2 regions of the Massilibacterium senegalense genome follow, and region 1 is predicted to be linked to the other one. Evidence: riboswitches for the same ligand, from Rfam matches in the RefSeq annotation. Region 1 holds a riboswitch; the other holds the start of a gene.

Region 1 (5,450 bases):
TGCTTTTGTTCCTGCTCGTTCGATCGCTTGTTCAATGCTATCCGTCGTTAACACACCGAAAATTACTGGCATAGAATAATCTAATGTTAATTTTGCTACTCCTTTTGATACTTCACTACATACGTAGTCAAAATGCGGTGTTGCACCACGAATAACTGTGCCCAACGTAATAATGGCATCATATTTTTTACTTTCCACCATTTTTTTAGCAATTAGTGGGATTTCAAACGCACCAGGTACCCACGCTACTTCAATATTTTCTTTTTGCACACCATGACGGTAAAGACCATCTTCTGCACCCGATAATAACTTACTCGTAATAAATTCATTAAATCTTGCTACTACAATACCTACTTTTAAATCTGTTCCAACCAAATGCCCTTCAAATGTTTTTCCCATTGATTTTTCCTCCTTAAATGTGTAAATAGTGTCCTAATTTGTGTACTTTTGTTTTTAAATACGATTCGTTATGTTCACTTGCTTCGATTTCTAACGGTACCCGTTCCACAATCGTTAAGCCGTGGCCTTTTAACCCAGTAATTTTTCTTGGATTGTTTGTTAATAAACGCATGTTACCTACGCCTAAATCTTTTAAAATTTGAGCACCTATTCCATAGTCACGCAAATCATCTTTAAAGCCTAACTTTTGATTTGCTTCTACTGTGTCATATCCTTGTTCTTGCAATTTGTATGCTTTCAATTTATTAATTAATCCGATACCGCGTCCTTCTTGACGTAAGTATAATAATACCCCTTTTCCTTCCTGTTCAATCGCTCTTAAAGCAGCGTGAAGCTGCGGTCCACAGTCACAACGGTGCGAACCGAACACATCTCCTGTTAAACATTCGGAATGGACACGAACAAGCGTTGGTTCTTCTTCTTTTATTACTCCTTTTACAAGTGCAACGTGTTCTTTTCCATCAATTTTACTCGTATACCCAACCATTTTAAAATCACCAAATTCTGTTGGTAATTGGATTTCTACTTCTCTTTTCACTAACGATTCTGATTTTTTACGATATTCAATTAAATCTTTAATCGTAATCATTTTCAATCCAAATTGTTGTTTGATTTCATACAAATCATCCCGCCGTGCCATGGTTCCGTCTTCTTTAATAATTTCACAAATCACACCACTAGGATATGCTCCGCATAAGTTAGCTAAGTCTACCGCAGCTTCCGTATGCCCTGCCCGACGAAGAACACCACCTTCTTTTGCTATTAACGGAAAAATATGTCCAGGACGTTTGAAATCGTTTGGCTCCGCAAACATACTAATTAAATGTTTAACGGTTAATGCACGCTCAAATGCAGAAATACCCGTCGTCGTTTGAATATGATCTACACTTACCGTAAAGGCTGTTTTTAATTGATCTGTATTTTGTGGTACCATCGGAAATAATTCTAATTCTTCTGCTCTTTTTTCTGTAATTGGTACACAAACTAATCCTCTTCCGTGTGTAATCATAAAATTAATAGCGTCTGGTGTAGCCTTTTCAGATAAAACAATAAAATCCCCTTCATTTTCACGATCTTCATCGTCGACTACAATGACAACTTTTCCTGCTTTTAAATCTTCTAATGCTGATTCAATGGAATCAAACATAGTACGTCACGACCTTTCTCAATCTAAAAATCCGTAATTTGATAAATCTTGGAGCGTTATAGATGATTTTTTTTCTGGTTGTTTTTCTTTGAATTGAAGTAATCGTGCTAAGTATTTCATCAACATATCACATTCGATATTGACGGAATCTCCTACATCTTTTTCCCCTAAAATAGTTGCTTGACGTGTATGAGGAATAAGTGAAATAAGGAAAGTTTGCTCGCTAACTTCAAAAACCGTTAAGCTAGTACCGTCTACGGTTATAGAACCTTTCTCCGCGATATATGGCATCCAATCGGGAGACGGCAATTCAATTTCATAATATTTTGCATTTCGATCATATGTTGTTCGAATAATGTTCCCAATCACTTCCACATGACCAGATACAAAATGCCCACCAAATCGGTTGTTCATTTGCATCGCACGTTCTAAGTTTACCTTTGTCCCTTTTTTAAAAGCAGATAAATTCGTTGCTTTTACCGTTTCAGGCATTACATCTACCGTAAATTGAGAAGATGTAAAAGAAGTAACCGTTAAACAAACACCGTTGACAGCAATACTATCCCCAAGTTTAACATCTTCTAAAATATGATTCGCTTTTATATGAAAGGAGTAGTGCTTAGGATTTTCATTAATTGTAACAACTTCTCCAATTTCTTCTATAATTCCTGTAAACACATCTCATCTTCCTTTCGTTTATAGACAAGCTTCAAGTCTTCTCCGATTTGTTCAGTAGACTGCAAGGTAAACATCTTCGCGTCTATCATTTTTTTGATACCTTCTCCACCAAAAGCACTTGGCGCTTTTGCTCCTCCGATAATTTTTGGGGCAATATAATGAATGATTTCATCGATTAATTGTTCTTGTAAAAAACTATTATTAACAGTTGCTCCACCTTCTACGAATAGCGATAAAACCCCTCTTTCATACAACATAGCAAGCACATCTTGTAAGATTATTTTTTCAGTTGTAAGTGAAATAATCTCTACTTGAGGATTGGAAAGCATTTGTTGTTTCTTCGATTTATCATAGTTAGCACCAGTAAAAATAACAACTTTCGTTTGTTGATCATGTAACATCGGTTCTTGTTCATTTATTTTTAACGTAGTATCCAATACTACTCGAAGTGGATGAATTCCACCATTCGGTAATCTTGTCGTTAACGATGGATGATCTGCCTGAACAGTATGTATGCCTACTAAAATAGCATCATATTGATGACGATAACGATGCACATCAAGTCGCGCTGCTTCTCCCGTTACCCATTTAGAGTCGTTTATTTCTGTTGCAATTTTTCCGTCAATTGTCGTGGCAAATTTTAAGGTTACAAAAGGACGTTTCTTCCGTAATCCGTGAAAAAACCAGCGATTTACGGTTTTTGCTTCTTCCTCTAATACCCCTACTACCACTTCTATGCCGGATTGTGTTAATTTTCTGACACCATTTCCTGCAACTTTCGGATGCGGATCTAGTGTAGCAATTACTACTTTTTTGAAACCAGATTGTACAATTAAATCCGCACACGGTGGCGTTTTACCATAATGGCTACACGGTTCTAACGTGACATAAATAGTGGCATCCTGACATTTTTCACCGGCCATCCGAATAGCTTGTACTTCTGCATGTGCATCCCCACTTTTTAAATGGGCACCAATCCCGACAATCATCGAATCCTTCACAACGACGGCACCCACTAATGGATTCGGGCTTGTTTGGCCACGAGCTGCTTCTGCTACTTGTAATGCCAACTTCATATATTCTTGATTGGTCATGCTATACCTCCTCTCTTGTCGATGAAAAGAGCAAAAAACCCCGAAGAATATCAATTCTCCGGGGTTTTGTCAACACAAACTAAAGGTATACCTATTATAGTATAGGAACCTTTCACGTTTTACACTCACTATTTTTCCTTCTCCCATCCAGACTTTCACTGTCGGTTTCGGAATTACACCGAATCAACCGTTTGGCTAAACCAAACGGGTCACGGACTAAAAAGCAAACGCTCTGCTTTATCACCGCCGGTTGGGAATTACACCCGACCCCGAAGGAATATATTATTGAATTGGGTTAAGAATAACACAATTTGTCGAAAGGAACAATAGATATGCTTACCTATTTTTCGCTTCTCTTCCGATGACAGGATATTTGTTTATTCTTCCCACACTTTTACTTCTTTCATGACATCGCCTTGACGAATACGATCCACCACATCGATACCTTCTACTACTTGACCGAATACAGTATGAACGCCGTCTAAGTGTGGTTGTGGTTCATATACGATAAAGAATTGACTGCCGCCTGTATCTTTTCCTGCATGTGCCATAGAAAGAGAACCGCGTTCATGTTTATGAGGATTGCCTTCTGTTTCACATTTAATTGTATAACCTGGGCCTCCCATTCCGTTCCCATAAGGGCAACCACCTTGTGCTACGAATCCAGGGATAACACGGTGAAATGTTAATCCGTTATAAAATCCTTCGTTTGCTAATTTTTCAAAGTTTGCTACTGTTCCAGGAGCTGCTTCGTCAAAAAATTCAATTACGACTTGTTCTCCAGTTTCAAATGTAATGCTACCTTTTTTCATCTTTTTTCCTCCTCGAATGAAAATCGCTTTCATCATACCATAAAAATTGATTTTCTTCTATTTTTCATATGGAAGATCTAATCGAACAATATCCTCATACGTTTCCCGTCGAACAACTAATTGACTCTTTCCATTTTCCACAAACACAACGGCCGGGCGTGGCAAACGGTTATAATTACTCGCCATCGAATAACCATATGCACCGGTACAAAACATTGCTAACAAGTCTCCTGCTTTTGCTTTTGGCAACGAAACATCCCAAAGAAGCATATCACCACTTTCACAACATTTCCCCGCAATTGAAACAACTTCTTCTTGTTTGTCTTGTAATCGATTTGCTAATGCCGCTTCATATTTTGCTTGATACAATGCAGGGCGGATATTATCCCCCATCCCCCCATCAACTGCAACGTATTTTCGAATGGACGGGATTGTTTTTTCACTACCTATTGTATACAAGGTTGTTCCAGCTTCACCAACAAGCGAACGTCCTGGTTCAATCCATACTTCTGGAAGTGGTAATTCACGTGTTTTTGCTTCTTTTTTCACCGTTTGTAAGATTGCTTCGACGTATTGGTCTGCAGGAAGCGGCTCGTCTCCTTCTACATAACGAATTCCGAATCCTCCACCCACATTTAAAATAGAAGGGACAAATTGATAGTTTTCTTGCCATTCCGAAATAGCAGCAAAGATTTTTTCAATAGCCATTAAAAAACCAACCGTCGTAAAAATTTGCGAACCAATATGACAATGAATTCCATCTAACTGAACAAATTCACTCTTTTTTGAAAATTCAATCGCTTCGTCTACTTGTCCACTTGTTAAATCAAATCCAAATTTAGAATCTTCCTGCCCAGTGGAAATATAGTCATGCGTATGCGCTTCAATCCCTGGTGTAATTCGAAGTAAAATGTTCGCTTTTTGTTGTTTTTCTTGACAAATACGGTCTAATAATTGTAATTCAAAAAAATTATCTACCACAAAATAGCCAATCCCTGCTTCTAATGCCATTTCTATTTCAGAAATGCTCTTATTATTTCCATGGAAATGAATTTTTTCCATCGGGAAATTTGCTTTTTGAGCTGTATATAATTCTCCACCAGAAACAATGTCTAATCCTAGTCCGAGTTCATCCATCAATTGGATAATTGCAACGCTTGAGAAGGCTTTAGAAGCATACGTTACACGCCCTTTTACTTGCTCCTTATCAAAAGCGCGTTGAAATTCATCGGCACGTTTTCTAATTTGCGCTACATCATA
Region 2 (5,450 bases), 630 kb from region 1:
GTAGAAATTGATTATATTGCTCGCGTTGCCAAACTTTCTGTAGAAGAAACGATTCATCGTTTACACGCTGCTGGTCTTGGTTCTATTTTAGGGGGCGGCGCAGAAGTATTTGATCCTGAAATTCGAAAAATTATTTCAGGTCATAAAACAACAGCAAAACAATGGTTTGACATTCATCGTATTACACATAAGTTAGGCATGAAATCAAATGCATCAATTATTTATGGTCATATTGAAAAGCCAAAACATGTCATCGATCATTTAATTCAGTTACGCGAATTACAAGATGAAACGGGTGGTTTCAATGCCTTTTTTGGATTCGGTTTTCAACCAGAAAATACAGAATTAGCAAAAGAGTACAACCTTACAGGAGATACAACTGGTTGGTATGATTTAAAAATGTTAGCAGTAGCACGATTAATGTTAGACAACTTTGATCACATCCGCGCTTTTTGGATGATTACTGGTCAAAAATTAGCACAAGTATCGCTAGCTTTTGGTGTCGATGATTTAGATGGAACAGTCATGGAAGAGCAAATTGTGCACGCTGCAGGAAATGAATCTGTTCACATGGTGCCAAAACAAGGTTTTATCGATATGATCAAAGAAGCAGGGCGTATTCCAGTAGAACGAGATACTCTTTATCATGTCATCCGCACGTACTAAGAAAACTAGGGGGCTTTACAGACATGGACATTTTAACACAAGATAAAACGTTACATGCCATTGCTGAAAAAGTAAAAAATCATGAACGTTTAACAATAGAAGATGGCTTATATTTATATGAAACAGAAGATTTACTGACAGTTGCTCAATTAGCAAACTACGTCAATAACGAAAAAAACGGAAAAAACGTATATTTCATTCAAAATATGTACATCAATCCTACCAATGTATGTGAAGCTAATTGTTCTTTTTGTGGATTTAAACGTAAACCTGGAGAAGAAGGCGCATACACGATGAATGCCGAACAACTTCTTCACTATGTACAGGAACGTTGGAACGACAACATTCGTGAATTTCATATCGTTGGGGGACATAACAACGAAGTACCTTTTGATTATTATTTAGATACGATTCGTACGTTAAAAAAACATTATCCACATGTTACAATTAAAGCGTATACAGGAGCGGAAATTGAGTTCTTCTCTCGTCTTGCAGGTATTTCAATGGAAGATGTGTTAAAAGAACTAATAAAAGCAGGACTTGATACGATGCCTGGTGGTGGAGCAGAAATTTTAACCGAACGGTACCGCGAAAAAATGTCACCAGAAAAGGCGTCTACCGATCAATGGTTAGAAGCACATCAAATCGCCCATTCCCTTGGATTAAAAACACATGCAACGATGCTTTACGGTTTGATTGAAACGAAAGAAGAACGTCTTATTCATATGGACCGTGTTCGTCGTTTACAAGATGAAACAAATGGTTTTATGGTGTTTATTCCACTTGCAGTACAACCGAAAAGTATTAATGCCAGCTTAAAACGGAGAACGAGTGCATTTGATGATCTTCGTACAATTGCGATTAGCCGCTTAATACTTGATAATTTCCAACATATAAAAGCATACTGGATTAATATCGGGGTACAATTAACGCAAATGGCCTTAACGTTCGGTTCTAGCGATATTCACGGTACACTTGTAGAAGAGCGCATTTCCCATGCGGTTGGCGCTTTAACTAGCCAAGGTATTACTCGCGACGAATTGATTTACTTAATCAAAACAGCCAATCGTGTACCAGTAGAACGAGATACATTTTATAATGTCATTAAAACATATTAACGAAAAGACCTGACAAGTAGTCAGGTCTTTTACTATACAAAGGTAAGGAAATGCTCTATACTATACATAATATAATATTCGACTAAATCTATCTTCGGGGCAGGGTGTAATTCCCGACCGGCGGTTATAGTCCGCGAGCCTTTTTGGCAGGAACTGGTGAAATTCCAGTACCGACAGTATAGTCTGGATGGGAGAAGATGCGGTGTACATATGTAGCTTAAAGACACACTGTTTTTAAGTTTATTCTGTAACGACATTTTCTCCCTATAGTGAATTATCGCTATAGGGATTTCTTGTTTTTACGCAGTCGTACGCCATCTAAACAACGAAGTAGATTGGTCATAAAAAGGAGTGTATTTTTTATGAATAACCAATCAACCAAATTGAAACGACTTATTACCGTTTCTATCTTTAGTGCCATTTCTTATTTATTAATGCTACTAGATTTTCCGTTCCCAGGCTTTCCGCCATTTTTAAAAATCGATTTTAGCGAAGTGCCAGCTTTACTTATAACCATTATTTTCGGTCCTATTGCTGGAATTTCTGTAGAAGCATTTAAAAATATCTTGCATTATATTTTTCAAACACCACCAACAGGCATTCCAATTGATGAATTAGCAAACTTCATCGCTGGTGTATGTTTCATTTTACCGACTGCTTTTATCTTTCAAAAATTACGTACACAAAAAGGGCTTACAATCGGATTAATTTTAGGTGTAATCCTGATGACACTTACAATGAGTGTGTTAAATTATGTTGCTATCTTCCCTGCTTATGCATATTTTATGGGAATGGAATTACCAAATAACATGTTCCAATTCATTGCAACCGCTATTGCACCATTTAACCTTGTAAAAGGACTCATTATTACTGCTGTATTTTTATTGTTATACGGTAGACTGAAACAAACCATTCAAAAACAAATATAAAAATCAAACCGCTTGTCCTATTTTTAGAACAAGCGGTTTTTCTTATACACTCTCTCGCTTTGCAAAGGGAGTGGTTATAGCCAATTAAAACATCGGATTTTCTTCTAAAAATTGATATACATTTTTTACTAATTCTTCTGGTGTTTCTGCACTGACTACTTCTCCATTTACGAGGCAAAATAAATGTTGTGAACATTTGCCACAGTGACTTAAGCAGCCGTATTCAATCACATCTAAATCGACATCACGTTCTAATTCAGCACGAGCTTTTTGTGCACCATTTGCTAAATTCGTTATGCAAAACTCAATAATTGGATTCATCTTTCACCTTTCCTTTCTTCATGTCCATTATATCGTATTTTTCTTTTTCGCTTAAGAAATTCATACTAGTTTATAATAGGAAATAACAATTATTAAAACAGTTGTTTTCATAAACGTTATTCGTTATACTAAATGTGTACGTTTTCATTCAAAAATTTGTCACATAAAGAACAAATTTTACAAGTTATTCACAATCCTAATAAACACCACATTATTTGATACGGACAAGTTTTGATAAAGTGATTCTTCTTCAATCATACATAAGGTTATGAGCTACTGCTGAAGGAGATGAACTTATGCCACATTTACGAGCAGTAGAACCTTTACCAAGCGAAAAAGGTTTTTCCGCCCGTTAATGAGGGGTAAAAGTGCACAATTAAAGGGGACATGTACTCATGAGTAAACTAGTCATCTTAGGTGGTGGTTACGGAGGATTACGGATTATTCAAGGGTTACTTGGAGCAAGTGACTTACCGAAAGACCTTGAAATTACATTAATTGACCGTGTTCCGTACCACTGTATGAAAACAGAATTTTATGCTTTAGCCGCTGGAACTGTACCCGATCAGCACATTCGTGTACCTTTTCCAACGCATCCTCAATTAACCTTTAAATTCGGAACAGTTGAAAAGGTGGAATTAAAAGACAAACAGGTAGTGATGGAAGATGGGGAAAACCTTCCATATGATGATTTAATTATCGCTCTTGGCTGTGAAGATAAGTATCACGGTGTTCCAGGAGCAGATGAATACACATTAAGTATTCAAAGCGTCAATCGTTCACGTAAAACATACCGCACACTTCTTGCATTAGGTCCAAATCAAACAGTTGGAATTGTTGGTGCTGGTTTAAGTGGCGTTGAACTTGCCAGCGAACTTCGGGAAAGTCGACCAGACTTAAACATTATTTTACTTGACCGCGGAGAAATTATTTTATCTAGTTTTCCACGTCGTCTTAGCGAATATATCCAATCTTGGTTTGTTAAAAATGGTGTAAAAGTGATTAACAACGCTAATATTACAAAAGTCGAAGAACATATGCTATACAACGACGGTGAACCAATTCCTTGTGATGAAATTGTTTGGACAGCTGGTGTACAAGCAAATAAAGTCGTTCGGAATTTAGACGTTGAACACGACAATTCTGGTCGCGCAAAATTAACGGAGTATCACCATTTACCAGAATATGAAAATGTGTATGTCGTTGGAGATTGCGCTAGTCTTCCTCATCCACCAACGGCTCAATTAGCAGAAGTACAAGGTGACCAAATCGTTTCTGTACTTTTGAAAAAATGGCACAATGAAGCGTTAACGCCACTACCGGAAATTAAACTAAAGGGTGTATTAGGCTCTTTAGGGAAAAAATCAGGATTTGGCTTAATGGGTAATACCGCTTTAACAGGGCGTGTACCACGTCTGTTAAAATCAGGGGTATTATGGATGTACAAACGTCATAGTGGATAAAACGATAGAGACTTTCTCTATCGTTTTTTCTATTTGCTCCATACCTGATCTAGATAATCAAAAATCAATTTTAATCGTGGATTCCCTTCTGAAATAATTTCATCATTTATCACAATAACAGGAACAATCATTTGCTCCTCGATAATTTGTTGAGCAAAAGCATCTTTTGGATGAATGGGATGATTGACATTCACATATTCTAAAACGAATGGAACTGTTTCTTGATACTTTCTTTTCAACGCAGCTTCTAGCCATTCAAACGTATCTTTAGAAGACGGAGCATGCGCACAAGTAGAGCAAGCAATTTGTGCTCCATATACAATTATGTGAATCGCTTTTTGATTCATTTGTCATCACCTTTTCTTATTATACAAAAAATTTTGTCAATTCGGAATTATATTTATTATATTCAAACGTTGTTAATAGCATTTTTTATAAAAACCATTTATAATGTTGTATAAAAAGGAGTGTGTTCATAATGGAAATAAAAGAACAAGTACAAGAAGTATTAGAAAAATTACGTCCGTTTTTACTTCGTGATGGTGGGGATGTTGAATTAGTGGATATCGAGGACGGTATCGTTCGCGTACGTTTGATGGGAGCTTGTGGTAGTTGCCCAAGTTCAACAATTACGTTAAAAGCAGGAATCGAACGTGCTTTATTAGAGGAAGTTCCTGGAGTAAAAGAAGTAGAACAAGTATTTTAATGATAACATGTAAGCTCTTATTGTTTAAATAAGGCTTCTTTATACAGAAAAGGTTACACTTTTATCGTGTAACCTTTTTTCATTCTGTGTATTCTTTTTAAGCCGATACAGTATGATTTTTTAATACAACGACACCTTTTTCATCAACTTGTAATGGATGTGCCTTATAAGTTGAAAAAGTATCCTCCACTTTTTTGCTTACTTCATGGCTCATTCCTTTTGGAACAAAAACAAGAAGCGTCGGTCC

The links. A riboswitch is a leader RNA that binds a small molecule or an ion and turns the genes downstream of it on or off. The one in region 1 is predicted to bind FMN.
Region 2: it holds a riboswitch for FMN, as region 1 does, so the genes downstream of both, BN1372_RS11170 (ECF transporter S component) here and ribD (bifunctional diaminohydroxyphosphoribosylaminopyrimidine deaminase/5-amino-6-(5-phosphoribosylamino)uracil reductase RibD) in region 1, are expected to answer to the same signal.

The regions. Positions count from the first base shown of each region.
Region 1 is NZ_LN831786.1:942,555-948,004, forward strand. It holds gene ribH (6,7-dimethyl-8-ribityllumazine synthase) at 1-399, opposite strand, end outside; gene BN1372_RS08090 (bifunctional 3,4-dihydroxy-2-butanone-4-phosphate synthase/GTP cyclohydrolase II) at 413-1,606, opposite strand; gene ribE (riboflavin synthase) at 1,625-2,284, opposite strand; gene ribD (bifunctional diaminohydroxyphosphoribosylaminopyrimidine deaminase/5-amino-6-(5-phosphoribosylamino)uracil reductase RibD) at 2,266-3,378, opposite strand; FMN riboswitch at 3,510-3,659, opposite strand; gene BN1372_RS08105 (peptidylprolyl isomerase) at 3,756-4,190, opposite strand; gene lysA (diaminopimelate decarboxylase) at 4,248-5,450, opposite strand, start outside.
Region 2 is NZ_LN831786.1:1,571,025-1,576,474, forward strand. It holds gene mqnE (aminofutalosine synthase MqnE) at 1-666, shown strand, start outside; gene mqnE (aminofutalosine synthase MqnE) at 690-1,784, shown strand; FMN riboswitch at 1,871-1,987, shown strand; gene BN1372_RS11170 (ECF transporter S component) at 2,147-2,713, shown strand; gene BN1372_RS11175 (YuzB family protein) at 2,798-3,034, opposite strand; gene BN1372_RS11180 (NAD(P)/FAD-dependent oxidoreductase) at 3,430-4,497, shown strand; gene BN1372_RS11185 (DUF1462 family protein) at 4,527-4,844, opposite strand; gene BN1372_RS11190 (NifU family protein) at 4,976-5,203, shown strand; gene thrB (homoserine kinase) at 5,301-5,450, opposite strand, start outside.